DNA from 4 places in the Kaistia sp. UC242_56 genome. Region 1 is predicted to be linked to each of the others. Evidence: predicted binding sites of a transcription regulator. Region 1 holds the regulator's gene; each other region holds the start of a gene.
The links. Region 1 encodes PhoB, which activates phosphate uptake and scavenging genes when phosphate is short. Its sites were predicted from a motif close to TGTCATNNANCTGTCAT; they were not measured.
Positions count from the first base shown of each region.

Region 2: ACHMWQ_RS18060 (ceramide glucosyltransferase) is a predicted target of PhoB. The motif match lies at 2,291-2,307, and genes of this name have one in related genera.
Region 3: ACHMWQ_RS12270 (CorA family divalent cation transporter) is a predicted target of PhoB. The motif match lies at 3,404-3,420, and genes of this name have one in related genera.
Region 4: ACHMWQ_RS15165 (DUF1868 domain-containing protein) is a predicted target of PhoB. The motif match lies at 4,069-4,085, and genes of this name have one in related genera.

Region 1 is NZ_JBIOAN010000002.1:902,729-910,266, forward strand. Features, by position in the region: gene pstS (phosphate ABC transporter substrate-binding protein PstS) at 1-147, shown strand, start outside; gene pstC (phosphate ABC transporter permease subunit PstC) at 232-1,224, shown strand; gene pstA (phosphate ABC transporter permease PstA) at 1,236-2,138, shown strand; gene pstB (phosphate ABC transporter ATP-binding protein PstB) at 2,135-2,920, shown strand; gene phoU (phosphate signaling complex protein PhoU) at 2,946-3,662, shown strand; gene phoB (phosphate regulon transcriptional regulator PhoB) at 3,695-4,393, shown strand; gene ACHMWQ_RS06970 (GcrA family cell cycle regulator) at 4,604-5,137, opposite strand; gene ACHMWQ_RS06975 (aspartate aminotransferase family protein) at 5,546-6,778, shown strand; gene argF (ornithine carbamoyltransferase) at 6,853-7,538, shown strand, end outside.
Region 2 is NZ_JBIOAN010000002.1:3,268,372-3,275,909, forward strand. Features, by position in the region: tRNA gene ACHMWQ_RS18040 (tRNA-Leu) at 214-298, opposite strand; gene lipB (lipoyl(octanoyl) transferase LipB) at 523-1,221, shown strand; gene ACHMWQ_RS18050 (acylphosphatase) at 1,253-1,534, opposite strand; gene ACHMWQ_RS18055 (HAD hydrolase-like protein) at 1,546-2,208, opposite strand; gene ACHMWQ_RS18060 (ceramide glucosyltransferase) at 2,468-3,610, shown strand; gene ACHMWQ_RS18065 (acetyl-CoA carboxylase biotin carboxylase subunit) at 3,624-5,639, opposite strand; gene folP (dihydropteroate synthase) at 5,899-6,738, shown strand; gene folB (dihydroneopterin aldolase) at 6,735-7,106, shown strand; gene folK (2-amino-4-hydroxy-6-hydroxymethyldihydropteridine diphosphokinase) at 7,099-7,538, shown strand, end outside.
Region 3 is NZ_JBIOAN010000002.1:2,017,840-2,025,377, forward strand. Features, by position in the region: gene ACHMWQ_RS12255 (CsbD family protein) at 187-378, shown strand; gene ACHMWQ_RS12260 (aldehyde dehydrogenase family protein) at 453-1,994, opposite strand; gene ACHMWQ_RS12265 (NAD(P)/FAD-dependent oxidoreductase) at 2,032-3,315, opposite strand; gene ACHMWQ_RS12270 (CorA family divalent cation transporter) at 3,506-4,507, shown strand; gene cydX (cytochrome bd-I oxidase subunit CydX) at 4,606-4,734, opposite strand; gene cydB (cytochrome d ubiquinol oxidase subunit II) at 4,750-5,901, opposite strand; gene ACHMWQ_RS12285 (cytochrome ubiquinol oxidase subunit I) at 5,917-7,503, opposite strand.
Region 4 is NZ_JBIOAN010000002.1:2,646,628-2,654,165, reverse strand. Features, by position in the region: gene ACHMWQ_RS15185 (YbhN family protein) at 1-232, shown strand, start outside; gene ACHMWQ_RS15180 (glycoside hydrolase family 2 protein) at 351-2,174, opposite strand; gene ACHMWQ_RS15175 (hypothetical protein) at 2,491-3,201, shown strand; gene ACHMWQ_RS15170 (chloramphenicol phosphotransferase CPT family protein) at 3,483-4,025, opposite strand; gene ACHMWQ_RS15165 (DUF1868 domain-containing protein) at 4,318-5,034, shown strand; gene ACHMWQ_RS15160 (alkene reductase) at 5,106-6,167, opposite strand; gene ACHMWQ_RS15155 (group III truncated hemoglobin) at 6,282-6,719, opposite strand; gene rimO (30S ribosomal protein S12 methylthiotransferase RimO) at 6,958-7,538, shown strand, end outside.

The DNA.
Region 1 (7,538 bases):
TTCAGCTGGGCCTACGACAAGGGCGACGCTGCAGCCGAAGAGCTGCACTACATCCCGCTGCCCGACTCGGTCGTCGCCAACATCAAGGCGACCTGGGCCAAGGAAATCCTTGGCGCCGACGGCAAGCCGGTCTTCGCTGCCAACTAGGCTCGATCAGACGGAAAGAGGGGCGCGCTGCCCCTCTTTCTTCCTTCACAATATTGGCTCCCAATGCGGAACCGGGAAAACAACATGGTCGATGCTGCGATGACAGGCGCGATCAGCGCCGGCATGGATAGTGCCAAGCTGAAACGCATGAGACGGTTCAAGGCCGGGGATGCCACCTTCCGGGCGTTGACCCTGAGCGCCGCGCTGATGGTTCTGGTGCTGCTGGGCGGCGTCATCGTCTCGCTGGTGCACGGCTCGATCCCGGCGCTCTCGACCTTCGGCTTCGGCTTCATCACGAGCCAGTCCTGGAATCCCGTCACCGAGAAGTTCGGCGCGCTGGCGCCCATCTACGGTACGGTCATCACCTCCTTCATCGCGCTCCTGATCGCCGTTCCCGTCGGCATCGGCATCGCCATCTTCCTGACCGAGCTGTGCCCGCCCTGGCTGAAGCGTCCGATCGGCGTCGCCATCGAACTGCTCGCCGGCATTCCCTCGATCATCTACGGCATCTGGGGCCTGTTCGTTTTCGCCCCATTCTTCCAGACGACGATCCAGCCCTTCCTGATCGACATCTTCGCGCCGATCCCCGTGCTGAACAATCTCTTCGCCGGCCCGCCCTACGGCATCGGCATCCTGACCGCCGGCTTCATCCTGGCCATCATGGTGCTGCCCTTCATCACCTCGATCACCCGCGACGTGTTCGACACGGTGCCGCCGGTCCTGAAGGAAGCAACCTACGGCCTCGGCTGCACGACCTCGGAAGTCGTGACCAAGGTGGTGCTGCCCTATACCCGCGTCGGCGTCATCGGCGGCGTCATGCTGGGCCTTGGCCGCGCACTCGGCGAAACCATGGCCGTCACCTTCGTGATCGGCAACGCCCACAAGATCTCCGCCTCGATCCTGTCGCCCGGCACGACCATCTCGGCCTCGATCGCCAACGAATTCACGGAAGCCGTCGGCGATCTCTACACCTCGTCGCTGATCGCGCTCGGCCTGATCCTCTTCGTCATCACCTTCATCGTTCTCGCCGCGGCGCGTCTGCTGCTGATGCGCATGAACGTCAAAGCCGGCAATTGAGGCGCCCGATCATGGCAAGCAATCTCGGCACAATCGGCTCCGGCGGCCTTTCCGCCGCCTCGACGCCCGCCGCCCAGGCGATCTACCGCCGCCGCCGTCGCGGCAACAAGATCCTGCTGACGCTCTCCGTCGGCGCCACCATCTTCGGCCTGGCCTGGCTGGTGCTGATCCTCGGCGCGCTGCTCTATCAGGGCTTCAGCGGTCTCTCGCTGGCGGTCTTCACCGAAATGACGCCGCCGCCGGGCTCGGCCGGTGGTCTTCTGAACGCCATAATGGGCAGCCTGGTCATGACCTTCGGCGGCGTGATCATCGGCACGCCGATCGGCATCCTGGCCGGCACCTACATGTCGGAATACGGCCGCAACAACAAGCTGACGATGGTTGTGCGCTTCATCAACGACATCCTGCTGGCGGCGCCTTCGATCGTCATCGGCCTGTTCGTCTATGAGGTGGTCGTCGTCCGGATGGGGCACTTCTCGGCCTTCGCCGGCATGGCGGCGCTCGCCATCCTGGTCATTCCGGTCGTCGTCCGCACGACGGAGGACATGCTCAACCTGGTGCCGAACCAGCTTCGCGAGGCTGCCGCCTCGCTCGGCCTGCCGCGCTCGATCATGATCCGCCACGTCGCCTACAAGGCCGCGATGTCGGGCATCGTCACCGGCGTGCTGCTGGCGATCGCCCGCGTCAGCGGCGAGACCGCCCCGCTGCTCTTCACCGCGCTGAACAACCAGTTCTGGAGCACCAACCTGAACGCGCCGATGTCGTCGCTGCCGGTGACGATCTTCCAGTTCGCCCTGTCGCCCTATCCGGATTGGCAGAAGCTGGCCTGGACCGGTGCCCTGCTCATCACCTTTACCGTGCTGGCGCTCAACATCGTCGCTCGCGCCTTCCTCAGCCCCAAGGCTCAAAAATGACCCAGTCCGCGATGAACACGGCCGGCATGGCCGAGAAGATCTCGATCCGCAATCTGAAGTTCTTCTACGGCGACAACCTCGCGCTGAAGACCATCAACCTGCCGCTGTTCGAGAAGAAGGTCACCGCTTTCATCGGCCCGTCGGGTTGCGGCAAGTCGACCCTGCTGCGCGTGCTGAACCGGATGTACGACCTCTATCCGCGCCAGCGGGCCGAGGGCGAGGTGATCTTCGACGGCAAGAACGTGCTCGACCCCGACCAGGACCGCAACATGCTGCGCGCCCGCGTCGGCATGGTGTTCCAGAAGCCGACGCCATTCCCGATGTCGATCTACGACAACATCGCCTTCGGCATCCGCCTCTATGAAAACATCTCGCGCTCCGAGATGGACGGCCGGGTCGAGGCGGCGCTGACGCGCGGCGCGCTCTGGAACGAGGTCAAGGACAAGCTGCACACCAGCGGTCTCAGCCTCTCCGGCGGCCAGCAGCAGCGCCTCTGCATCGCCCGCACCATCGCGGTGCGGCCGGAAGTCGTGCTGTTCGACGAGCCCTGCTCGGCGCTCGATCCGATCTCGACCGCCAAGATCGAGGAACTGATCGACGAACTGACGACCGACTACACGATCGCCATCGTCACCCACAACATGCAGCAGGCCGCCCGCGTCTCGGACTACACGGCCTTCATGTATCTCGGCGAGCTGATCGAGTTCGACGAGACCACGAAGATCTTCACCGCCCCGAGCGACAAGCGCACGCAGGACTACATCACCGGTCGCTTCGGCTAAGCCGGGCCACGGGTAGGAGCACGACATGTCCGAACACATCGTTTCCAAGTACGACGAAGAACTGAACGACGTCGCCCGCCGCATCGCCGAGATGGGCGGCATGGCCGAGCGTCTCGTCGACGTCGCGGTCGGCGCGCTGATGCGCGTCGATGCCGCGACCGCCCGCACCGTCATCGCGGACGACAAGAAGCTCGACGTGCTGCAGCGCGAATGCGAAGAGCGCGCCATCATGATCATCGCCCGGCGCCAGCCCATGGCGATGGACCTGCGCGAAGTCATCGCCGCGCAGCGTATCGCCAGCGATCTCGAGCGCATCGGCGACCTAGCCAAGAACATCGCCAAGCGCGTCATTGCGCTGGACGGCCACATCCAGTCCAAGCGTTTCAACACCGGCGTCGAGCACATGGCGCAGCTGTCGCTGGCGCAGCTCAAGGACGTGCTGGATTCCTACGCGACCCGCGACGTCGACCAAGCCTACCAGGTCTGGAAGCGCGACGAAGAAATCGACGCCATGTACACGTCGCTCTTCCGCGAGCTGCTGACCTACATGATGGAAGATCCGCGCAACATCACCTTCTGCACGCATCTCCTGTTCTGCGCCAAGAACATCGAGCGCATCGGCGACCATGCGACCAATATCGCCGAGACGGTCTATTATGTCGTCACCGGCCAGGTCCTGGCCGAGGATCGTCCCAAGCAGGACGAATCCAGCACGACCGCCGTCGCGTATGAGAAGAACTGACGCCTGCGTCAGGTTTACTGGGATATCCGTGAATGACGCCACGCGTTATGATCGTTGAGGACGAGGAGGCGCTGAGCCTCCTCCTCCGCTACAACCTCGAAGCCGAGGGCTATGCCGTCGAGGTGGTGCCGCGCGGCGACGACGCCGAGATGCGCCTGCTCGAAACCGTACCCGACCTGCTGCTGCTCGACTGGATGCTGCCGGGCATTTCCGGCATCGAGCTGTGCCGCCGCCTGCGGGCGCGCGACGCCACCCGCACCCTGCCGGTGATCATGCTGACGGCGCGCGGCGAGGAACAGGAACGCATCCGGGGCCTTGCCACCGGCGCCGACGACTATGTCGTCAAGCCGTTCTCCGTGCCGGAACTGATGGCCCGCGTGCGCGCCATCCTGCGCCGCTCGAAGCCGGAGGTAATCGCCTCGTTGCTGCGCGCCGGCGACATCGAGCTCGACCGCGAGACGCATCGCGTCCGCCGCTCCGGCCGCGAGCTGCATCTCGGCCCGACCGAGTTCCGCCTGCTCGAATATCTGATGAAGAGCCCGGGCCGCGTGTTTTCCCGCGAGCAGCTGCTCGACGGCGTCTGGGGCCGCGACGTCTATGTCGACGAGCGCACGGTCGACGTGCATATCGGTCGGCTGCGCAAGGCGGTCAATCGCGGCCGCGTCAAGGACCCGATCCGCACGGTGCGCGGCTCCGGCTACTCCTTCGACGACCAGTTCGCGATGGCGTGAGGCGTTCCCTTGCCTCTCCCGGATGGGAGGGGCGGGGCAGTCTTCCAAAAATTCAGCCCAACCAAAAAGCCGCGTGGCCCTCCACGCGGCTTTTTGCATGCAACGAGCCAGGGCACAAAAAAAGGCCGTGCGCCCCGGGGGAGGCGGCACGGCCAGACTTGCATCGCAGGCCGACGGTGGGAGGACGCCGTCAGCCGCGGCGCGGCGCAATCAGGCGCCGACAGCCTTCTTCTGGCGACGATCATGCACGGGCTGATAGGCAACCCGCGAATGATATTCGCAATAGGGAATGCCGGAATTCGAGCGCTGGCCGCAGAAGTGGAAATCCTCGGTGCTGGGATCGCCGATCGGCCACTTGCAGGTCTGCTCGGTCAGGGTGAGGATCGTCGCGTGCAGGCTGATCGGAACGACGACGTCGTCCGAGCCAACCGCCCTGGGCATGCGCCGCGGCTCGGGTGCGATCTGGCTCATCGGCTTCAGGGCCGTGTTGCCGGCGACGAGTGGCCTGACGGGATTGGGGCGCCCTGTCGTGACCGAGCGTCCGTTGGTGGCAGCCGCGGGCTTGCGGGCGCGAGCGACCGGCGCCGTTGCCGGCTTGGCACGGCCGGAAAGGCTCAGCCGGTGTACCTTGCCGATGACCGCATTGCGCGTTACGCCGCCGAGTTCCGAAGCGATCTGGCTTGCGCTCAAGCCGTCGGTCCAGAGTTTTTTCAGCAACTCAACCCGTTCGTCCGTCCAAGTCATAGCGTGTCCTTGTCGGTCGGAGCGATACCCGGAATCCTGTCGCGGTCGTTCAGCCGGGATGCCGGACGACTGCGGACGCCATACAAGGGTCAGGGGGAGGTACCTGCTCGATATTTCGTGTCTTAACGAAAATTAAGATACTATATGGCGTGACTCGGTGACAAGAGTCGGAGGGATGGGTAGCGGCCGATCGGGCTGTTTTCCCCAACTTGCGACGGATTTCGGATCCATGAGTCCCGTCAATCGCTTAGCCGTCATGACCGCGCGCGAGCGGCGATTTCATTGACACAAATCGTCACGACCGTGATATAAGGGCAACGCATAAAGGTGCTGCCCGGCGCGTTGGCCTCGGGCGGCACCTTTGATTTTTAAGCACCCATTTCCGTGGTTTCATCCGAAGGAGGGGATATGAGCGCCCCCGATACCAGCGTTAAAAAGACCTCGTCCAGCCTCTATGACACCTTTTCGCGTGCGCCGCTCGAGTTCGAGCGAGGCGAGGGGGCCTGGGTCTTTACGCGAGAGGGCGACGCTTATCTCGATTTCTCCGCCGGCATCGCGGTGAACACGCTCGGCCATGCCAATCCGATCCTGGTGCAGGCGCTGACCGAACAGGCCGGCAAGCTCTGGCACACCTCGAACCTGTTCCGGATCCCGGGCCAGGAGAAGCTTGCCGACACGCTGGTCGCCAATACCTTCGCCGACCGGGTCTTCTTCGCCAATTCGGGCGCCGAGGCCAACGAGGCAGCCATCAAGACGGCGCGGCGCTATCATTACGTCAACGGCCAGCCCGACCGGTACCGCATCCTCACCATCGAGGGCGCGTTCCACGGCCGGACCCTGGCGACGCTCGCCGCCGGCGGGCAGCAGAAATATCTCGACGGCTTCGGCCCGAAGGCGGACGGCTTCGACCAGGTGCCGTTCGGCGACATGGCGGCGATCAAGGCCGCGGTGACGCCGGCGACCGCCGCCATCATGATCGAGCCGATCCAGGGCGAGGGCGGCGTGCGCGCCTTCCCGAACGCCTTCCTGCGCGAGCTCCGGGCGCTTTGCGACGCCGAGGGCATGCTGCTGATCATGGACGAGGTCCAGACCGGCATCGGCCGCACCGGCAAGCTGTTCGCCTATGAATGGACCGGCATCGCGCCCGACATCCTGACGGCGGCCAAGGGCATTGGCGGCGGCTTCCCGCTCGGCGCCTGCCTCGCCACCAACGAGGCGGCCAAGGGCATGACTCCCGGCACGCATGGCACCACCTTCGGCGGCAATCCGCTGGCGATGGCGGTGGGCAATGCCGTGCTCGACGTCGTGCTCGGCGATGGCTTCCTCGAGCATGTGCGCGAGACCGCGCGCTATCTGACCCAGCGCCTTGGCGGGCTGATGGACAGCCATCCCGGCGTCATCGACGACATTCGCGGCGAGGGCCTGCTGATCGGCCTCCACGCGCTGAAGCCGGTGCCCGAAGTGGTGGCGGCGCTGCGCGAGCAGAAGATGCTGGCCGCCGGCGCGGGCGACAATGTCCTGCGATTGCTGCCGCCGCTCAACATCGGCAAGGCAGAAGTCGACGCGGCGATCGACAAGCTCGACGCCGCCTTTTCCGCAATCGAAGCCGAGGCTGCGCAAGCGGCACGGCAATCCGCCTGAGCGGACAGGACAGACCTATGGTTCGGCATTTTCTCGACCTGACGGATTTCGATTCCGCCACTCTTAGACAGATCATGGAAGGCGCCAAGCGCATCAAGTCGGTGCGCAATGGCGCGCGTGATGGCGTCGGCCCGCTGGCCGGCAAGGTGCTGGCGCTGGTGTTCGAGCAGCCCTCGACCCGCACGCGCGTCTCCTTCGATGTCGGCATGCGCGAGCTCGGCGGCCAGACGCTGATGCTGACCGGCGCCGAGATGCAGCTTGGCCGCGGCGAGACCATCGCCGACACGGCGCGGGTCATGTCGCGCTATGTCGACGGCATCATGATCCGCATCCTCGACCACGACTCGCTGAAGGAATTGGCGGCCAACGCCACCGTCCCCGTGATCAACGGGCTGACGCGCCGCTCGCATCCCTGCCAGATCATGGCCGATATCCTCACCTATGAGGAGCATCGCGGCCCGATCACCGGCAAGACCGTGTCGTGGCTGGGCGACAGCAACAATGTCATGGCGTCGTGGGTCCACGCCGCCGCGCGCTTCAACTTCCGCCTCAAGATCGCGACGCCGGAGGAGCTTGCGCCTTCGCACAAGCTGCTCGACTGGGCGCGCACCAATGGCGGCGAGGTGATCGCCGGCGAGGACGCGGACGACGCGGCAGCCGATTCCGACTGCATCGTCACCGACACCTGGGTGTCGATGGGCGACAGCGAGGCGGAGCGCCGGCACAATCTGCTGAAGCCCTACCAGGTGAACGCCCGCCT
Region 2 (7,538 bases), 2.4 Mb from region 1:
AGCGAAAATGCTGCGCTGCGAGCATTCTCGGCATTGCGGCGCTTCACCGGGACCCATTGGCCAGGGCGGTAGCGCCAAACCTTGTGCATGGCGAACGTCCGGCACCCGCCAAAGGTTGCCCTCGGCGTCCAGCGCCTGGGCCGATACCGGGGTCCAGAAACAAAAACAGCGGCCCGAGGGCCGCCGCTTTGCGAGGATTTTTGCATTTGGGTTTGGTGCGGTCGAGAAGACTCGAACTTCCACGCCTTTCGGCACAGCGACCTCAACGCTGCGCGTCTACCAATTCCGCCACGACCGCGAAACCCAAGCCGGTGTTGACCGGCGCGAGGTGGGATGTAGCAAATGACCTCCGACGAAACAAGCGACTTCGAAAACTGTTTCATTTCATCCACAGGCAGTCCGGTACCGATCGATTTTTGCGGGACAGGTGATCAATGCCCGCCCTTGCGCTATGACCGGATCGACCGACATGAGACCTGGCACAATGAAAGATTGGCCAAGCCGCCAATCGAGAGTGACTCCATGACCCTGCGCGACGATCTCACCGCTTCCCTCCTGCCCCGCGACGGCAGCCCGCCCGTCGAATGGGTGATCGAGGAAGCGCCCGTCGATTATCCCGACGCCGTCGCCGAAATGGAGGCGCGGGTCGCTGCGATCGCGGCCGGCACGGCGCGCGAACGCATCTGGCTGGTCGAGCATCCCCCACTCTATACGGCCGGCACCAGCGCGCATGACGAAGACCTGATCGCGCCGGACCGCTTTCCGGTGTTCCAGACCGGGCGCGGCGGGCAATACACCTATCACGGCCCCGGCCAGCGGGTGGCCTATGTGATGCTCGACCTCAACCGCCGGCGGCCAGACCTGCGCCTGTTTGTGGCGACGCTCGAGCAATGGATCATCCGCACGCTGGACGGCTTCAACGTGCGCGGCGAGCGCCGCGACGACCGCGTCGGCGTCTGGGTTCGCCGCCCCGAAAAGGGTTTCGAGGCCGAAGACAAGATCGCGGCGATCGGCATCCGCGTGCGGCGCTGGGTGACGTTCCACGGCATCTCGATCAATGTCGAGCCGGAGCTAGACCATTTCGACGGGATCGTGCCCTGCGGCGTGAAGGGCCATGGCGTTACCAGCCTGGCGGATCTCGGGCGGATCGTGACCATGCCGGAAGTCGACGCCATCCTGCGCCGGGAGTTCGAAGCGCTGTTTGGCGAGACGGTTCGCTAGCGCGATCTCCCTCGATCGGACGTGCACGCGCTCAGGCGTCTGGCAGCACCCGGAAGAGGCCAGGCTCGGCCGAATCTCGTTCGTCGACATCGACCGCGCTGACGCGGGCCATGCGCGGGCCGGCATGGCAGGCGAAGAGCATCGCGGCGACATCGGCCTCGTCGCCGGTGAAGACCGCCTCCACCTCCCCTCCGCGCCGATTGCGGACCCATCCGGACAGCCGCCGGGCATTTGCCTCCCGTTCGGTCCACGCTCGATAGCCGACGCCCTGTACAAGCCCGGATATCATCACATGGACCGTGCGTACCGTCATTCCCGTCCCCCTCAGCCGAGCAGCCGCAGCACGGCCGGCGCGAGATCGGTAACCTCAGGCACGATCACGTCCGGCGGGAACAGGTCGAACTCTTCCCCCGTGCCGTAGCCCCAGCCGACTGCCGCTACCTTGATCCCGTTCGACCGCGCCCCCTCGATATCGTAGCGCCGATCCCCGATCATGACACAGCGCTCCGGATCGATCGCCTCAACCGAAAGGATGTGGCCGATCAACTCGCTCTTGTCGCTGTGCCGGCCATCCAATTCGGACCCGTGCACGACGGCAAAGAATCGGGTCAGGTCGAAATGGTCCAGGATCCGCTCGCAGAACACGCGCGGCTTGGAACTGGCGAGGAACATCTGCACGCCCGAGTCCCGCAAGTTGGAAAGCGCCTCGGGAATGCCGTCGAACACGGTGTTCTCGTAGAGCCCGATCGTGCCGAACCGCTCGCGATAGTGGCCGAGCGCCACCTTCGCCAGGATCGCATCGCCGTCCAGCATGGCGGCGAAGCTGCCTTCCAGCGGTGGGCCGATCGCCGCGCGCAGCGCCAGCTCGTCAGCGGCCGGACGATCGAGCTTCTCCAGCGCATAGAGGATGGAGGCGCTGATGCCGGGATAGGGATCCGTCAGCGTCCCGTCGAGATCGACGAGCGCGGTAAGCTTGGCAGCGGTCATGGGCAATGCGTTCCGTGAAGGCGCGGGAGATGCCGCCCGGATTGCGCGCTTCCCGCCCGGTCGTCAAGCCTGCCCCTCGCCCCTTCATCAAACCGTCACCCAGTTGCGCGACGAGAGCAACCGAGGCTCTCTCGCCAATCGTCCGCGTCGCCAAGCCCGCGACGTTCTGTTACCCTGCCCTGGTCCGACCTTTCTGGGTCAAAGGAGCCGATACCGCCTTGTCGCGACCCTCAGCCCCTCTTCCCGTGCAGGCGACGCAATGAGCATCGCCATCCTCCTCGCCCAGATCTTCTGCCTGCTCGCCGCCCTCATCCATTTCGGCAGCATCGCGCTGGTAACCTTGCGCGGCCGCGCCGGTCGTCTCGACACGGCGAATCCCCACGGACAGCCCCCCGTCAGCATTCTGCGACCGGTCTGCGGCATCGAGCACGCGATCGACAGGACGCTCGGCTCCGGCTTCGGGCTCGATTATCCCGATTACGAACTGATCTTCTGCGTCGCCAGCGCCAGCGATCCGGCAATCCCCGGCATCCGCCGGCTGATGGCGGCGAACCCGGCGGTTCCCGCCCGCCTGCTGATTGGCGACGACCGCATCAGCATCAACCCGAAGCTCAACAATCTGGTGAAGGGCTGGGACGCGGCGAAGCATGAGTGGATCGTCATGACGGACAGCAATGTGCTGATGCCGCCGGACTACATCGATCGCATGCTCGATCGCTGGGACGCGACCACCGGGCTGGTCTGCTCACCGCCACTGGGCAGTGAACCGCAGGGCTACGGCGCCGAGTTCGAATGCGCCTATCTCAACACCTACCAGGCCCGCTGGCAGCTCGCCGCCGATGCGCTGGGCCAGGGCTTCGCGCAGGGCAAGTCGATGTTCCTGCGCCGCGAGAACCTGGATCGGCATGGCGGCATCGCGGCGCTTGCGGCCGATCCGGCCGAAGACGCCGCCGCCACCAAGGCGATCCGCGCCAACGGCCAGCGCGTGCGCCTCGTCCGCCAGCCCTTCGCCCAGCCGCTCGGCGCCCGCGCGCTGCGCGCCGTCTGGAGCCGCCAGTTGCGCTGGGCGCGGCTCAGAAGGGTCACCTTCCCGGCCTTCTTCTGCATGGAATTCCTGACCGGCGGCCTTTTCCCGATCGCGATCGCGACCTGGCTCGCCTTCAACGACGCCATTCCGGGCTGGATCGCGCCGCTTTTGGCCGTCGCCTGGTACGGGGCCGAAGCCTTCCTGGCCAAGAACCTCGACTGGCACTATTCGCGCCGTTCACCGCTCGCCTGGGTGCCGCGCGATCTGTCGCTGCCCGTGCTGTGGATTGCCGCCGTGTGCGGGAACGGCTTCGAATGGCGCGGCAACCAGATGGACGTCAAGAAAGACAGCCTGCTCGCCACCGAGGCCGACTGAGCCGCTACCGCCGCTAGGCGAACTCCATGATCACCGCGTCGACGGCAAGGCTCTCGCCCTGCTTCACGGCGATCCGCTCGACCGTGAGATCGCGATCCGCGCGCAGCACGTTTTCCATCTTCATGGCCTCGACGATCGCCAGCGTCTCGCCCGCCTTCACCTCCTGCCCCTCCTCGACCGCCAGCGACACGACAAGGCCGGGCATCGGGCAGAGCAAGAATTTCGACGTGTCGGCCGGCTTTTTCTCGGGCATCAGGCTGTAGAGCGCGGCGATGCGCGGCGTCATCACCCGCGCCACCACGTCGATGCCGCGATAGAGCAGCCGATATCCGGAGAGCGCGGGGCGCACCTGCACCGAGAGCGGCTCGTCGTCGATGGCGCCCTCCCAGACGAGATCGCCCGGCATCCAGTTCGACAGCACGGTGACCGGTGCCTCCGCTCCCGGAAGCACGATCTCCACCTCCATCGGCAACAGGGCGATTCCGGTCGGGCTTTCCAGTTCAACGGTGTTGCCGCCGATCGAGACCACCCATTTCTCGCGCCAGTTTCCGGCATGCGGCGCCAGGCGGCCGGCCAGCCGATCGAGCCGATCCTTGCGCAGGATCTCCATCGTCAGCGCGACCACGGCCAGCTGATGCAAGGTCGAGCTCGAAGCCGTAACGCCCTGAAACCCTTCAGGGAACTCCTCGGCTATAAAGCCGGTCGAAAGCCGCCCCTCGCGCCAGCGCGGATGCGCCATCAGCGCCGAAAGGAACGGCACATTGTGCTGGATGCCCTCGACGACGAAATCGTCCAGCGCCACGCTCATGGCCTCGATCGCCTCGCCGCGGGTGGCAGCATGGGTGCAGAGCTTGGCGATCATCGGGTCATAGAACATCGAGATCTCGGATCCCTCGACGACGCCGGTATCGTTGCGGACCGTGATGCCCTCGCGATGCGCCTCGATGGGCGGGCGATAGCGGGTCAGACGGCCGATCGAGGGCAGGAAGTTGCGATAGGGATCCTCGGCATAGATGCGGCTCTCGATCGCCCAGCCCGTCAGCTTGACGTCCTTCTGCGCGATGGGCAACGGCTCGCCCGCGGCGACACGGATCATCTGCTCGACGAGGTCGATGCCGGTCACGAGCTCCGTAACCGGATGCTCGACCTGGAGGCGGGTGTTCATCTCCAGGAAGAAGAAGCTCTTGTCCTGTCCGGCGACGAACTCGACCGTGCCGGCCGAATCGTAGCCCACCGCCTTGGCAAGGGCCACGGCCTGCTCGCCCATGGCCTTGCGCGTTTTCGCGTCGAGCAGCGGCGACGGCGCTTCCTCGATGACCTTCTGGTTGCGGCGCTGGATCGAGCATTCGCGCTCGCCGAGATAGATGACGTTGCCGTGCTTGTCGCCCAGCAGCTGGATCTCGATATGGCGCGGATTGACGATGAACTTCTCGATGAAGACGCGATCATCGCCGAAGGATGACTTGGCCTCGGAGCGCGACAGGCGAAATCCCTCGCGCGTCTCGGCATCGGAATGGGCGATGCGCATGCCCTTGCCACCGCCGCCGGCCGAGGCCTTGATCATGACCGGATAGCCGATCTGGCGCGCGATCTCGACCGCCTCGTCCTCGCTCTCGATCACGCCGAGATGGCCGGGAACCGTCGAGACATGGGCGGCGGCCGCCACCTTCTTCGACTGGATCTTGTCGCCCATCGCCTCGATCGCCGCGGCGTTCGGGCCGATGAAGACGAGGTTGTTGGCGACCAGCGCCTCGGCAAAGGCGGCGCGCTCGGACAGGAAGCCATAGCCCGGATGGATCGCGTCGGCGCCGGATTGCTTGGCCGCCGCGATGATCCTGTCGATCAGCAGATAGGACTGCGCCGCCGGCGCCGGGCCGATATGGATCGCCTCGTCCGCCATCTCGACATGAAGAGCGTCACGGTCGGCGTCCGAGAACACAGCCACCGTCCCGATCCCCATCCGCCGCGCCGTCTTGATGATGCGGCAGGCAATCTCGCCGCGATTGGCGATCAGGATCTTCTCGAACATGCGGGCTCCTCGGCGGAAATGGCCTTCCTGGACATTAGGTTTCTAGGCTGTCTGGCAAGAAGCGGCAATCATGGCGCCACCGAAACCGAAGTCGCCGGACAAAGCCGGCACAAAGCCGACCATCCCAAGCATTCCAGCCGGTCATCGCCGGCAAGGCCGACAATCCGTTGACAGGTTAAGCGGTTTGGGTGCTGTAACAGCATCGCGGCCGCGGGGCCGCCGCACGACTCGCCAAACCCCTTTTCGCCGAGAGCTTCCGATGGCGCCTGCCGCCCGCATCGACATCGATCACCTGGACCGCGGGACCGCGGGTCGCAGCCTGATCATGGGCATCCTCAACGTGACGCCGGACTCGTTTTCCGACGGCGGCGACCACAATGAGGTGGAGGCGGCTGTCGCCCATGCCGGTCTGCTGCTCTCGGAAGGCGCGGACATCATCGACATTGGCGGCGAATCGACTCGCCCCGGCGCCGCCGAGGTCGACGCCGAGACGGAAGCGGCGCGCGTCGTCCCGGTCATTCAGGCGCTGGCCCAACGCACGCAAGCGCTGATTTCCGTCGATACCTACAAGGCTTCCGTGGCCGAGCAGGCGCTGAAGGCCGGCGCGCAGATCGTCAACGACGTCTGGGGCCTGCAGCGCGAGCCAGAAATCGCCCGCGTGGCAGGCGCGCACGGCGCGGCGGTGATCGCCAGCCATTGGGAGCGCCAGACCTATTCGCCGGCGACCATCCTGGACGCGATGAAGCGCTTCTTCGAGCGCTCGGTCACCCTGGCGCGTCAGGCCGGCATTCCCGACCACCGCATCGTGCTCGATCCCGGCATCGGCTTCGGCAAGACCATGGCCGACAATCTGCGGATCCTCGATCGCATCGACGAAATCGTCGCGCTCGGCTTCCCCGTGCTGCTTGGCGTCTCGCGCAAGCGCTTCATCGGCGAGATTACCGGCAGGGAGCCCAAGGAACGCCTCGCCGGCACCATCGCCACCAACGTCCTGGCTGCCGCGAAGGGTGTCTCGTCCTTCCGTGTGCACGACGTCGCCGCCCATCGCGACGCCCTCGCCGTCACGGACGCCATCCTCTCCAGCCGCGAAGCCCCATGACCGACCGCATCTTCATCAACGACCTGCGCTTTTTCGGCTATCACGGCGTGCTGCCGGAAGAGGCTGTGCTGGGCCAGCGCTTCCGCGTCGACATCACCGCCGAACTCGATCTTTCGGCCGCAGGGCGCGACGACAACCTGGCCAAGACCGTCCATTACGGTGAGATGGCGATGCTGGTCGAAGAGATCGGCAGGACGCAGCGCTTCCACCTAATCGAGGCCCTGGCCGAGGCGATGGCCAACGCGATCTTCGAAACCTATCCGCCAATCGAGCGCTTGACCGTGCGCATCACCAAGCCGGAGGCGCCCGTACCGCTTTCGACCGGCATTATTGCGATCGAGATCGAGCGGAGCCGTTCCCGTGACTGATGCCTATCTCGGCCTCGGCAGCAATCTGGGCGACCGCGAGGCTTTGCTGCGCGCTGCCATCGCCGCGCTGGACGCCACGCCCGGCGTTCGCGTGACGTCTATTTCCTCGCTCTATGAAACCCCGCCCTGGGGGCCGGTGCCGCAGGGGCCCTACCTCAACGCCTGCGTCGCACTCGAAACGACTCTGTCGCCGCGCGAACTGCTGAGCCTTTGCCTTGCGATCGAGCGTGACCACGGCCGCGAGCGCGCCATCCGCTGGGGACCCCGCACGCTCGACATGGACGTGCTGCTCTATGGCGACGACAGCATCGACGAGGAGGGCCTGATCGTCCCTCACCCGCGCATGACCGAGCGCGCCTTCGTCCTGGTGCCGCTGGCCGAAATCGCGCCCGATCTCCGGATCGGCGGACGCGCGATCCGCGCAATACTCGG
Region 3 (7,538 bases), 1.1 Mb from region 1:
GCCTACAAAGAACCCGCCCTAACCGGCGGGTTCTTTCGTTTTGGCGCCCCCCACAGCAATCTAGGTAGCGTCGTGGCCCCCTGGGCCTGCGAGCCGACGGCTCGAAATCGAAAATTAGCGCCGATGGCGGAACCATCGATCGGCTGAGCGGTTGTCTCCCCGTAATAACAACACGAGGAATGCACGATGAGCAGCACGAGCGACAAGATCAAGGGCCTCGCCAACGAAGCAGCCGGCAACGTGAAGCAGGGTGTTGGCAAGATGACTGATAATGATCGCCTGCGCGCCGAGGGCAAGGCTCAGGAAGTCAAGGGCGAAGCCCAGCAGGCTGTTGGCAAGGCCAAGGACGCCGTCAAGAACGTCGTCGACAAGGCCTGATCTACAGGACCTATCATTGACGATATACAGGGCCCTGGCCGGATCTTCCGGCCGGGGCCTTTTTGCGTCGTGCGTCAGGCGACGTCGAACTTGACGCCCTGCGCCAGAGGCAGCGTCTTGCCGTAATTGATGGTGTTGGTGGCGCGGCGCATATAGGCCTTCCAGGCGTCGGAGCCGGATTCGCGCCCGCCGCCCGTCTCCTTCTCGCCACCGAAAGCGCCTCCAATCTCGGCACCGGACGGGCCGATATTGACGTTAGCGATGCCGCAATCCGAGCCGCGCACCGACAGGAACGTCTCGGCTTCGCGCAGGTCATTGGTGAAGATCGACGAGGATAGGCCCTGCGGCACGTCGTTGTGCAATTCCAGCGCCTCCTCGAACTCCGAATAGCGCATCACATAGAGGATCGGCGCGAAGGTCTCATGCGCCACCGGCCCGCTCTGCTCCGGCATTTCGACGATGGCCGGGCGCACATAGAAGGCGTTGGACGCCTTGTCCCCATCCACCCGTTCGCCGCCGGTGACGCTGCCGCCAGCGCCCTTGGCGGCGTCGAGCGCCGACTGCATGCCCTTATAGGCGGCCGCGTCGATCAGCGGGCCGACCAGCGTGCCGGATTCGAGCGGGTTGCCGATCGTCACCGACCCATAGGCCTGCTTCAGTCGCGGCACGAAGCTGTCATAGATGCTGTCATGCACGAACAGGCGTCGCAGCGACGTGCAGCGCTGGCCCGCCGTGCCCATGGCGGCGAAGGCGACGCCGCGCAGCGTCAGGTCGAGATCGGCCGAGGGGCAGATGATGGCAGCATTGTTGCCGCCCAGCTCCAGGATGGCGCGGGCGAAGCGGCCGGCGAGGCGCGGGCCGACGATGCGGCCCATCGCGGTCGAGCCGGTGGCCGAGACCAGCGGCACGCGCGGATGGTCTACCAGCACTTCGCCGATCTCGCGACCGCCGATCAGCAGGGCGGAGAGGCCCTCCGGCGCGATGCCGCCTTCGTCGACGAAGCGTTTGAGCGCACGCTCGAACAGAGCCGAGGTCGCGAGCGCCGTCAGCGGCGTCTTCTCAGACGGCTTCCAGACGACGCTGTTGCCGCAGACAAGCGCCAGCGCCGCATTCCAGGACCAGACGGCGACGGGGAAGTTGAAGGCCGAAATGATGCCGGTGACGCCGAGCGGATGCCAGCTCTCCATCATGCGGTGGTCGCTGCGCTCGGTGGCGATGGTCAGGCCGTAGAGCTGGCGCGACAGGCCGACGGCGAAATCGCAGATGTCGATCATCTCCTGCACCTCGCCGAGGCCTTCGGAAACGATCTTGCCGGCCTCGATCGAGACGAGGCGGCCAAGCGCCGCCTTATGGGCGCGCAGTTCCTCGCCGAGCAGGCGCACCAGTTCGCCGCGCTTCGGCGCCGGGACATTGCGCCAGGCGAGGAAGGCGGTGTGCGCCGCGTCGATCGCCGCCTTGGCGCGGGCTGCGTCGATCTCGACTAGGCGCTCCAGTTCCTCGCCTGTGATCGGCGAATGCACGGCGAGCGTGCCGCCCGTTCGCGCGGCGGTGACCCCCATCCCGGAAAGCAGGGCATCGACCTCGGTCGCGAGGGTGTTCTGGATGGCGATGGTCATGGTGTTTCCTCGAATTCCGTGGCTTCCGCGCGGATGTTCAGAGCCGGGCATCGGCGAGATGGGCGATCTGCGCCCCCACTTCGTAATAGGCTTCCTTGAGGCGACGCAAGCGCACCTCCTGTGGCTTTGTGACCGGCAGCGGCAGATCGGCCTCCGCGATCCGGCCGGCGATATGGTCGGCCAGCACCCGGCCGAATACGGTGCCCGGCGCAATGCCGCGGCCATTATAGCCCGAGAAGGCGATGACGTTCTCGGCCAGCCTGTGGAAGCGCGGCAGGCTGTTATCGGTCATGCCGATCTGCCCGTACCACTCGGCCTCGAAGTCGATATCGCCGATCTGCGGATAGATCTTGGCGAGGGCCCGCTTGGCCCAGGCCCGGTGCACCGCAGCCCCGGTGCCGCGCAAGGCGCCGACGCTGCCGAACACCAGCCGGCCGGCGCGGTCGAATCGGAACGAGGTCAGGACCTCCTTCGTATCCCACGCGCCGTGGCGCTCCGGCAGGATCGACTGGCGAAGTTCCGCACTGAGCGGCACGGTGGCGAAGTTGAAATAGGGCAGGTGCACCTGCTCGGTCCGGATTTCGGGCCAGGGCATGTTGGTATAGGCGTCGGTCGCCACGACGACCCAGCGCGCGGTGACGCTGCCGCGATCCGTGGTCACGCGCCAGCCCGTCGGGACCTTCTCGGCCTGGCGGACCGGGCTCTGGGTGAACAGCCGCGCGCCGACGCGGATGGCGGCATGGGCGAGGCCGCGCACATAGGCCAGCGGCTGAACCGTTCCGGCGCGCATGTCGAGCAGCGATCCGGCATAGGCGCGGCTGCCGAGCTTGGCCGCCGTTTCGGTCGCATCGAGCAGGCGCACCGCCGCGCCACGCGCGCCCCATTGTGCGGCACGCTGCTGGATTTCGATCAGCCCCTTGCCGCCCACGGCGCAATGCAGCGTTCCCGCCATCTCCAGTTCGCAGGCGATGTCATGCGCACGGACGAGTTCGAAGACGAGCTTCGGCGCGTTGCCGAGCAGGTCGAGCAGGCGGTCGCCATAGAGGGGACCGAGGGCCGCCGGCAGGTCATCGGGCATGACCCACATGCCGGCATTGACCAGGCCTACATTCCGTCCGGAGCCGCCGAAACCGAATTCGACGCCTTCCAGCAGCACCACGTCGAGTCCGTCCTGGGCCGCATGCAGCGCGGTCGAAAGGCCGGTATAGCCGCCGCCGACCACCACCACGTCCGCCGTCAGGGCGCGGGAAAGCGCCGTCGTGACGGGAGACGGGGGAGCCGTCCGCTCCCAGAGGCCGTGCGATCGCGGGTCGTTCTGCATATGCCTGTCCGCCAGCTGCCGGAGGTTTGATGCGATCATGGCTGGGGCGCAGGCCCTCGACAACGGAAATCCAGTCCCGCCTCGCGACTGTCATCGTTCTGTCATGGCTGCTGTCGCAGTGATGCCATGCGGCGCTCCGCCCGACCGATCTTGAATAGCCCGACGACCCATGAGTCACCGAGAAAATCCATTGCCGGCTGACCGGATGGCGCGGCCCGTGTCGGGCGTGATCTGGGCGTATCGCTTCGACGGCAAGGGGCAGGCGGCGCCGGTGGCGTTCGATGCCTGCATCCGGCCGCTCGCGCCGGGCGAGGGGTTCCTGTGGGTCCACCTCGACTTCGTCGACAGGCTGGCGCGCGACTGGATCGCCGGCATCGACTGGCTCGGGCCGCAGGCGCGACGGCTGCTCCTGAGCCCGGACGATTATCCCGCGCTTGAATATGACGCGTCCTCGGTGTGGGGCCGCTTCTCCGACACGCTGCAGGATCCCGACGAGGACAGCGATCGCACGGTGCCGATGCGCTTCGCCTTTGGCCCGGGCTATCTGGTTTCCGGTCGCCGCCATCCGGTCCGCGCCGCCGCTCTGACGCGGACGAAGATCGACAGCGGCCATCCCGTCGGCGGACCGGTCGCCCTGTTCGAGGTGATGATCGAGCAGGTTCTGCGCGCCATCGCGGAAACGCTGCGCGCTTCGCGGACGGAGGCCGATTCGATCGAGGATCGCGTACTCGACGAGCGCCTGCATGACGAATCGCGCCGGCTTGGACCGTTGCGGCGCACGGCCGTGAAATTGCACCGCCAGCTATCAGGCCTGCGCAGCATCCTGCGCGAATTCGCCGAGGATGAACACGTCGACGGCAGCCATGTCGCCTCGCGCGCGGCAGCGGAACGGCTCTTGCGCCGGATCGAGACGCTCGACCAGGAAGTGCAGGAGGTGCAGGACCGCGCGCGCTTCCTGCAGGACGAGATCGCGGCGAAGCTGGCCACAATCAGCAACCGGCATCTCTATGTGCTGTCGGTCATGACGGCGCTGCTGATGCCGCCGACGCTGGTCACCGGCTTCTTCGGCATGAACACCGGCGGTCTCCCCTTTCTCGAGGGCGCGCATGGCTGGATCGGCGCGTCGCTGATCGGCGGCCTGGCCTCGGGCTGCACCCTGCTGCTGCTGAAACGGCTCGGCTTCTTCGAATAGCGGCCCCCAAACGAAACGACCGCCAGGCGGGATCCGAAGATCGCGCAAGGCGGTCGCTGGTGTCGTTGGCCGGCGCGATGGTCGCGCCGATCAGCCGGTTAGTCTTCGGCCGGGGTGATCGCGATGCGACCCTTCAGCCGGTCGTCGCGCAGCTCGTACCACATGGCGTTGAGGATGCCGAAGGCACAGGCCAGGCTGAGGCCGAGGATCCAGGAAAAGTACCACATTGCGTCGTCCTCCACTCAGTAGGCGTTGGGGTTCTTGGCCATGCTGTCTCCCGTCACCTTGCCGCGCATGACCCGGTAGATGAAGGCCGTGTAGAGCAGGATGATCGGCAGGAAGAAGCCGGTCGAGAGCAGCATGATCCAGAGCGTCAGATGCGAGGACGAGGCGTCCCAGATCGTCAGGCCGGCATTGGGGTTGATCGAGGACGGCAGCAGGAACGGGAAGAGCGAGACGCCCGCCGTCGCGATGATGCCGAAGACGCCCAGTCCCGAGGTGATGAAGGTGAGGGCCGGCTTGCGGATGGTGAAGCCGACGACGGCGAGCACCAGGCCGACGAAGCCCGCGATCGGCGCGATCATCATCCAGGGATAGGTCTTGTAGTTGGCGAGCCAGGCGCCGGTCTCGACCATCGCCGTCTTGCCGAGTGGGTTGGACTGTCCGTTCGGATCGATGACGCTGGTGATCACATGCCCGCCAATGCCGTAGGCGATCCAGACGCCGGCCAGTGCGAACAGCACGATCGCGGCGAGCGCCGCCCACCGGCCATAGGTACGGGCGCGGTCGGCGATCGGGCCCGAGGTCTTCCAGGTCAGCAGCGCCGCGCCATGCATGATCAGCATGGAGAGGCTGACGAGGCCGGCCAGAAGCGCGAACGGCGTCAGCAGCTGGAAGAAGTTGCCGCGATAAAAGGTCCGCATCGTGCCGTCGAGCTCGAAGGGCAGGCCGAGCAGCACGTTGCCGACGGCAACGCCGAGGATCAGGGCCGGGACGGTGCCGCAGAAGCAAAGCACCATGTCCCACTTCGAGCGCCAGCCGGTATCGCCGATCTTGCTGCGATACTTGAAGCCGACGGGCCGCAGGATGAGGGCGATCAGGATCACCATCATCGCCAGATAGAGGCCGGAGAACGACACGGCATAGAGCAGGGGGAAGGCGGCGAAAATGGCGCCGCCGCCCAGGATCAGCCAGACCTGGTTGCCTTCCCAGACCGGCCCGACGACGTTGATCACGATACGCCGTTCTTCGTCCGTCTTGGCGACGAACGGGAGGAGGGCGCCGATGCCGAGATCGAAGCCGTCCATGACCGCGAAGCCGATCAGCAGGATGCCGAGGAGCATCCACCAGAGGAGGCGGAGCGTCTCATAGTCGATAGGCACAATGTTACTCATCGCATACCTCGCGGATCAGAGCTTCGGAGCGGCGGCTGCCGTCACCGGCAGGACACCGGCACCCGCAGGAGCGGACTCGAAGGGGTTATGGTCCAGCGGTCCCTTCTTGATAGTCTTGACCATCAGCACGACCTCGATGATCGCCAGCACGGTGTAGATGGCCAGGAACAGGGCGAGGCTGATGGCGAGATCCCAGAGCGTGAGCCCCGATGCCGCGTAGAAGGTCGGCAACACGCCTTCGATCGCCCAGGGCTGGCGGCCATACTCGGCCAGCAACCAGCCGCATTCGATCGCGAGCCAGGGCAGCGGCAGGCTGAACAGCGCCAGCCACAGCGTCCAGCGCTTCTCGCCGAGCTTGTGCCGCGATGCGATCCAGAAGGCGGCGCCGAAGAAGGCGATGAAGTAGAAGCCGAGGCCCACCATCACGCGGAAGCTCCAGAACAGCACCGGCACGTTCGGGATGGTCGAATTCGCTGCCTTGGTGATGTCTTCCGGCGTGGCGTTCTCGATGTCGGTGCGGAACTGCTTGACCAGCAGGCCATAGCCGAGGTTCGGCCACTTGGCGTCGAACACGGCGCGGGCTTCGCTGTCGGCGGGGTTGGCGCGGACCGTCTGCAGCGCGACGTAAGCTTCGATGCCGTCCCGGATCCTCTCATGCGCGGAATCCACCAGGTTGAGGATACCGGGCAGTTCGGTCGTCAGCGAGCGGGTGCCGATCAGGCCCAGCAGGTAGGGGACGCTGATGGCGAAGGAGTTTTCCTGCTTCTCCATGTTGGGGAAGGCGATGACGTTGATCGCGGCCGGCGCCGGCTCGGTGTGCCACATGGCTTCCATGCCGGCGATCTTCATCTTCTGGTTTTCGGTCGTCACATAGCCGCTCTCGTCACCGAGCACGACGACGGACAGCGCCGCGGCGAGGCCGAAGCTGGCGGCAACGGCCATGGAGCGCTTGGCGAATTCCTGGTGGCGGCCACGCAGCAGGTACCAGGAGCTGACGGCCATCACGAACATGGCGCCGGTGACGTAGCCCGCGCTCACCGTGTGGACGAACTTGGCCTGGGCCACCGGGTTGAACACGACGGCCATGAAGTCGGTGACTTCCATGCGCATCGTATCAGGATTGAAGACGGCGCCGACCGGATGCTGCATCCAGCCATTGGCGACCAGGATCCAGAGCGCCGAGAAATTCGCGCCAAAGGCGACCAGCCAGGTGACGATCAGATGTCCGACCTTGGACATGCGGTCCCAGCCGAAGAAGAACAGGCCGACGAACGACGCCTCGAGGAAGAAGGCCATCAGCCCTTCGAGGGCCAGCGGCGCGCCGAAAATGTCGCCGACATAGTGGCTGTAATAGGACCAGTTCATGCCGAACTGGAATTCCATGACGACGCCGGTAGCAACGCCCATGGCGAAGTTGATACCGAAGCAGGTTCCCCAGAATAGGGTCATTCGCCGCCAGATTTCGCGGCCGGTCATAACGTAGACGCTCTCCATGATCGCCATCAGGAAAGAGAGCCCGAGCGTCAGGGGAACGAAAAGAAAATGATACATCGCCGTGGCCGCGAACTGCAGCCTCGACAGGGTGACAATATCGATATCAATCATGGCCTATACCTTTTGAGTCGCCAGGATTTAAA
Region 4 (7,538 bases), 1.7 Mb from region 1:
CCTCGGCATCTTCCTCGCCTCGTTCACCCTGGCGCTGCTCTCGCATGCTCCGGGCGGCCTCGGCGTGCTGGAAGTGACCTTCCTCGCAGCGCTTCCCGAGCTCAATCCGAACGATGTGCTGGCGGCGCTGATCGTCTTCCGGCTGCTTTACCTGCTCATTCCGTTCGCCTTCGCGCTCGTCGTCGTCCTGCTGTTCGAAAAGACGCAGCTCGGCCGCAAGGATCTGGAGTGAAGCGGATAGAGTCATTTTAAAACAATGGCTTGCTGCGATGTCATGATGCATCTGATCAACAAAAAAGCCGCGGGATTGCCGCGGCTTTCTGTTGTCGACTTTGTAAAGGGCAGGGGGCCTAGGCCTTCCGCCCTGCCCCCTTGCGGGCAAGCCAGCGGGCATTATAGCCAAACGGGTCGGCCGGCAGGCGCTCTACCGGCACGCCCAGATTGGCCGCGCGGAGGCTGGCGATGTCGGCCTTGGGCTTGCGATCCATGGTCAGGACGCCATTCTGCTCCTGATAGGTATCGGTCAGCTGCGTGTAGCAATAGCCGGCCAGCAGGCTCGATTCCGTCGTCGGGCGCAGCACGTCGGCATAGCGCTCGACGAAGTCGTCGGCGTCCTTGGCCTGGCTGTAGCCCCATCCCTTTTCCTGGCCCATGAAGAAGGCGATGCCGCCGAATTCCGTCAGCATGACCGGCTGGCTGGCCCAAGGGTGACCGTCGAGGGCGAGGGCGCGTCCCGCCGAGCGGAAGGTCGTCAGCGTGTTGCGGAACGCCGCTTCGGAACGGTAGCGGCCATCCAGCACGTCGCCATCATGATGATAATCGTGCACGGCGAAGATGTCGGTCGCCATCTGCTCCCAGCCATCATTGCCGCTCACCGGGCGTGACGGATCGAGCGACTTGGTCAGGTGGTAAAGCGCCTGCTGGTAGCTGCGCTGGCGCGCATCATGCGGCAGCTCCGGAATGCCCCAGGATTCGTTGAAGGGCACCCAGGTGACGATGCAGGGATGCGAATAGTCGCGCTCGATCGCTTCCTGCCATTCCGCCGTGACGCGGGTGACCGCCTCGGTAGAGAAGGAATAAGCGCTCGGCATCTCTTCCCAGACCAGCAGGCCGAGCACGTCGGCCCAGTAGAGGAAGCGCGGGTTCTCGATCTTCTGGTGCTTGCGGACGCCGTTGAAACCAAGCTGCTTCGTCAGTTCGACATCGCGGCGCAGTTCGTCGTCGCTGGCGGTCATAATGCCCTCGCGCCAATAGCCCTGGTCGAGCACGAGGCGAAGGAAATAGGACCGGCCGTTCATGACGAAGCGGCCATTGGCGGTCGAGACGCCGCGCATGGCGGTGTAGCTCTTGACCGTGTCCACGACACTGCCGGCCGCGTCGACGAGCGTCACCTCAGCCTCGATCAGCTGCGGATGTTCCGGCGACCAGACATATTGTGCGCGACCGTCGTCGATGCCGGGATCGGGGAGGGCGATCACCCTGCCCGTATCCTTGCCGGTGACGGCATAGTCGTCCTCGACGAGCACCCGCCCCTCGAGCGACAGCTTGACCCGAAGGCGGCACCCCTTCGGCTGCGCGACGCGCGCATCCAGCCGGATCTCAAAGCGGGCGAAATCGGCCGTCCAGTGCAGGCGATCGACATGGCTCTTGCCGACCGGCTCGATCCAGACGCTTTGCCAGATGCCCGTCGTGCGCGGATACCAGATGCCATGCGGCTCGGGCAGCCAGTCCTGCTTGCCGCGCGGCTTGTGCATGTCGGCCGGATCATCCTCGGCGCGGACGACGATCTCGAACGAGCGGCCCTGGATCAGCGCGCCGAGCGCCACGCGCACCGGCGTGTGGCCGCCAACATGCGAGGCGGCGTGCTGGCCGTTGATCCAGACGTCGCTCGCGTAGTCGATCGCGCCGAAATGCAGGATCAGGTCCTCGGCCGCACCCAGTTCCTCGGTCAGTTCGACCGTGCGGCGATACCAGACGACCGGATGAAAGCCTTCGTCATGAATGCCGCTGCGCGGCGATTCCGGCACATAGGGCACGTTGATGCTGCGCGTGAAATCCGGCTGATCCGGGCGCTGCCATTCAGCCGCGTCGTCATAAGCGAACTGCCAGGCGCCATCGAGCGACTGCCATCGGGCGCGCTCCATCTGCGGGCGCGGATGGGTACTGTAGACCAAGGAACTTCCTCCGATTCCAACCACGATAGGACGCAGTCGGGCTCCGGCGGCGCGTCAGAAGCACCTCCGGATGGCCCAAGGGCAGGGGACTGCCCTCCTCCATTCTGCGATGATCGCCATGACCAATGGTATTATGATAAGATTACCCTAGAAAGCTGTCAAATGACGGTTCGAGTGGCAAAAATACCGTCCAGAATGGCCGAATGCCGCCAAATCAGCGCCCTGCGGTCGCCGCATCGCCCGAAAGCCGCCCCATTGAGGCCGGGAATCAGGCGCCTAATAGCACCATCGCATTCACCTCAGCAGAGGGATGGTCATGGACGATTTCAATGATGAGTTTTCGCTAAGGAAGCTGAAGCAGATTCCGCGCCTGGCGCTGCTGGGATCGGCGTCTCTTGCCGCCATCCTGTGTGCCGGCTTCGTCGCCAACGCCATGCTGACCCGGTCCCAGCTTCCCAACCTGCCGCCACCGGCTACCGCGCAGATGTATGTCCTGCCGGAAGAAAACGCCGCCGCACCGATCCTGCCGGCTGATCCGCTGCCGGACGCAGAGGCGTCCGCTGGTAGCGTTGCCGAGCCCAAGCCGGAGAAGGTAGCGGCGATCCCGCCAAAGCCGCTGGCGAAGCCCGTAGAGGCCAAGCCGCGCTGCGAGGCGGATGAATGCGTGTCCTGGGAAACAACGGTCAACAAGGCGCTGGCCGCCAGCTCCGCCCAGCCGGCGCCCGCACGGATCGGAACCGCGGCGCCGCGCGACATGACGCGGCCAGCCAGCTTCGATAGGCCCACCGATCCGGTTCAGTCCAACAACTTCGCTGAGCCCATACCGCCGGCTGACGTGCCGATGGACGGTCCGGTCCTGATGCGCCATGAGCCGACCACGGTCGGCGGCATGGCCAAGTCGGCAGCGTCGACGGTCGTCACGCAGAGCGGCAAGCTCGTCGATGACCTGATGCGCTGGAGCGACAAGACGGTCTCCAAGCTGGTGACGCCGCCACGCTGGGCATCGGCCGACGACGCAAACCCTTGAGGCCAATGGGCTGGGCAGGCGACAAACGCCGCCCAGCCCAAAGCCGTCAAAAGCCCGCCGGTCCGCCATTCCCGCCCATATCGAATAGTTCCATAATATATCTTATGCGAATAGCGTATGTGGCCGTCCCAACGTCTTCCCGCTCTATGGCGGATCTGGCTGGGACGCCGTCGCCCTCGCCGTCCATGCCGTTGAACCGATCCTGAGGGTTGGGTCGCTCGCTCGGCATGAGCTTTCCTCGCCGCTGCGCCGTGCTGGCTGACAGCCGTCTCGGATACGGCTCAGCTTCGATCCCGACGAAGACTCGAACAGCGGCCGCCGCTGCGCCAGGCTGCGAGCAACGCCTCGACATTGCCATCGAGGTCCTCTGTCGTGTTCAGCTCGATGTCGTAGGCCTTGCCGATATGGATGGTCTCGTAGTCCTGCCTGGCGCTACCGATCGGCCGGTCGCCCCGCTTGGCCTCTCGCTCGACCAGCAACTCCAGCGGACAATGGATGCCGACGAAGAAGACGTCATGCTGCGCGAAGAGCGCGGCCAACTCTGCGAGCCATCCTTCCGTGTCCAGGATGTGTTCGAGGATCAGATCGTTGCCTGCGTCGGCATAGGCCTTCAGCGAGCGATGAAAGCCATCGAAGAACGAGCCCCGGCAATCGGCCCAGTGGAACTCGCCTGTCTGGAAACGTCGCGTCGGCAGCACGCCGGCATCGCGCAGATGATCGATCGAAATGTGCCAGAACGGGCCCTCGATACGGTCCTGAAGCGCCCTGGCAAGGGTCGACTTCCCGGAACTCGAAGCGCCGTGCAGAAAGATGATCCGTGCCATGCTGGCCTCCGTCGCTTCGGGAGCGGCGGGATACAGCCGCTGCGTGACAGCAGCATGACCGGTCGGTCCGCTTCAGCTTTAAGCCGGAAAACCGCTCTTTATCAATGACTTATCCTATGCTTTGGGGCAGGGCCTGTCTACGCCCTGCCCGGCATCGGCGCCCTGCTCCGTTTCAAGGCGGACGCGTCGTCTTCGCTCTGTCACGCCGGCTTCATCGGCGCGCGCTACTGGCAGTCGCTCGTACGGTCGGTTCAGACCGCAAGCCTTCTCGCCAGACTCGACGGTTGCCGCCATGTCCTCGACTTCATCCATATCCCCGCTTGCCTGCTATGCCGCCGGCGACGCCAACCCGCTGCCGCCCCGGCATCTCGGCCAGCGCTATGACCAGGCCGGCACGTTTCTGCCGGAGCCCGGCAACACCGTCGTCTGCCATCTGGTCGAAGGTTCGCCGTCCCAGGCCGCCGTACTGGAGGTTCGGCGACGGATGCAGGCCATGCCGGACGCGAACCGCCTCGCCTTCATGCCGGCATCCAGCCTGCACATGACGCTGTTCCAGGGGATTATCGAATATCGCCGGAGCCTGCCCTATTGGCCCGCCGATGTTCCTCTCGATACCGAGATCAGTGCGATGACGAGCCTCTATCTGCAGCGGCTGGAGGGTTTTGCCGGTGCCGGGCCGTTCCGGATCCGGGTTGTCGACGTCGTGCCGACTGGGCTGACCGTGGTCGGCGCGACCGATGACGACGTGCGCCGCATGCGGGCATGGCGCGAGGCCTTTGCCGAGGTGTTTGGCTACCGCCATCCCGACCATGACGACTACGTGTTCCACGTCACGCTCGCCTACATGATCGACTGGCTCGACCCAGACCGCCTGCCGGAATGGGAGGCTCTGTTTGACGATTGCCGCGCCTTGCTCGCCCGGGAAGCGCCGGTTTTCGAGCTTGAGCCGCCTGCCTTCTGCAGCTTCGAAGACATGAACCATTTCGAGCCGCTTCGCGTGTTCGGCTGAACCGGCCCTAGGATCCCTGCCCCGCCGCCAGCGCTATTTGATGCGGCCGGCGGCGGGGCAAGGAAAGCGTGTCAGCCGACGGTTTCGAGCGCCGGATAGTCGGTGTAGCCCTTGGGGCCGGGCGTGTAGAAGGTCGAGGGATCGGGCTCGTTCAGCGGCGCATCGATGGCGAAGCGCTTCGCCAGGTCCGGCGAGGCGATATATTTGCGGCCGAAGGCAACGGCGTCGGCCGTGCCATTGCCGATCAGGCGCTCGGCATCCGCCTTGCTCATCCGCTCATTGGCGATGACCACGCCGCCAAAGGCACGCTTGATCTCGGCCAGCAGGCTATCCGGCTCCTCGCGCTCGATGACGAAGAGGAACGCGATGCCGCGCTTCTTCAATTCGCCCGCGAGATAGGTGAACAGCGCGCGCGGATTGCTGTCGCCCATGGCGTGATCGTCGCCGCGCGGCCGGATATGCGCTGCCACCCGGTCCGCGCCCCAGACCGAGATCGCCGCATCGACGACTTCCAGCATCAGGCGGGCGCGGTTTTCGATCGAGCCACCATACTGGTCGGTGCGGTGGTTGCTGCCGTCCTGGAGGAACTGGTCGAGCAGGTAGCCATTGGCGCCGTGCACGTCGACGCCATCGAAGCCGGCCCGCTTGGCGTTCTCGGCCCCGCGCCGGTAATCCTCGACGATCCCGGGGATCTCGTGGGTCTCCAGCGCGCGCGGCACGACATAGGCCCGGACCGGACGCAGCAGGCTCACATTGCCGGGAATGCGGATGGCCGAAGGCGCCACCGGCAGTTCCCCGCCGAGCAGCTCGGGGTCCGAGATGCGCCCCACATGCCAGAGCTGCGATACCATGCGCCCGCCGGCGTCATGCACGGCCTTTGTGACGAGCTTCCATCCCTCCACCTGGGCGTCCGACCAGATGCCCGGCGTGCCGAGATAGCCGACGCCCTGCGCGCTGACGCTGGTCGCTTCGCTGATTATCAGGCCTGCATTGGCGCGCTGGGCGTAATACTCGGCCATCAGCGCGTTCGGGACCCGCTCCGCCCCTGCCCGGCTCCGCGTCAGCGGCGCCATCACGATACGATTCGGCAGGCGGATGGCGCCCGCCTGGAGCGGCTCGAAAAGCAGGGACATGCGTCGGGAATTCCTTGGCTGTGTAACTTGTCAGTTTTCCTGACCACTATAGGACGAACCGCGTCAGCTGCAATCGTCGATCTGCGGCGTAAAACGACGAAACCCCTGCGTCGCTCAGCCGGGCGTCGACATCTTGAAGGCGTGCCGGGGCGAGCGGATTTCGCCGCGCACGCTGCCGATGCCGAGCTCGAAGCTGTCGGCGATGCGGTTGGCGCGGTCGATGAAGATCGCGGCACTCTGGGGCGGCATGATCTCGCTGGCGGTCGTCCGGAAAAGCTGGAGCCAGCGGTCGAAATGCGCGGCCTCGATCGGCAGGCGCAGATGCTTCTGCATCGGCCGGCCCTGATAGCGTCCGGTGCGCAGCACGACATTGGACCAGAAGGCGCAGAGCTTCTCGAGATGCTCGGGCCAATCGTCGACCTGGGCCTCGAATACCGGACCGATCAGCGGATCTTGCCGGACCCGGTCGTAAAAGGTGTGAACCAGTCGCTGGATCGAGGCTTCATCCACGCCGGCGGGAGGCTCGATCAGGGCGCTCGTCTGAAGGGTCATGCAGTCTCCGCTGACGGTCGTTTGCCCTCACCTATGCCTGCTGCGTCCTCGTCACAAGGGCGCGATGATGCCTTCCGCAAGGTTTGCATTGACAGATACCGGCCAGTTCGACAGAAAACGCGCCAGAATAGAACAATGAAAAGGTGCCGTCCCGTCGACCCGCCCGCGCGAACAGCGCCGGCGCTTCTGAAGCCCGTCGAACCGGACCTGCTACCGCTTACGCATACCGAGAACTCTCATGAACAGCGAAGCCCCGCGCATCTCTTTCGTCAGCCTTGGCTGCCCGAAGGCCCTGGTCGACTCCGAGCGCATCCTCACCCATTTGCGGGCCGAGGGTTACGAGCTTTCGCGCCATCATGACGGTGCCGACGTGGTCATCGTCAACACCTGCGGCTTCCTCGACAGCGCCAAGGCGGAGTCGCTCGAGGCGATCGGCACGGCGATGAAGGAAAACGGCAAGGTGATCGTCACCGGCTGCATGGGCGCCGAGCCCGAGCAGATCCGCCAGGCTTTCCCCAACGTGCTGGCGATCACCGGCCCGCAGCAATATGAGAGTGTGCTGGGTGCGGTCCACACGGCCGTGCCGCCGGCGCACGATCCCTTTGTCGATCTGGTGCCGCCGCAGGGCATCAAGCTGACGCCGCGCCACTACGCCTATCTGAAGATTTCGGAAGGCTGCAACAACCGCTGCTCGTTCTGCATCATCCCGAAGCTGCGCGGCGACCTCGTGAGCCGCCCGGCCGGCGACGTGCTGCGCGAGGCGGAACGCTTGGTGAAGGCCGGCGTCAAGGAACTGCTGGTGATCTCGCAGGACACCAG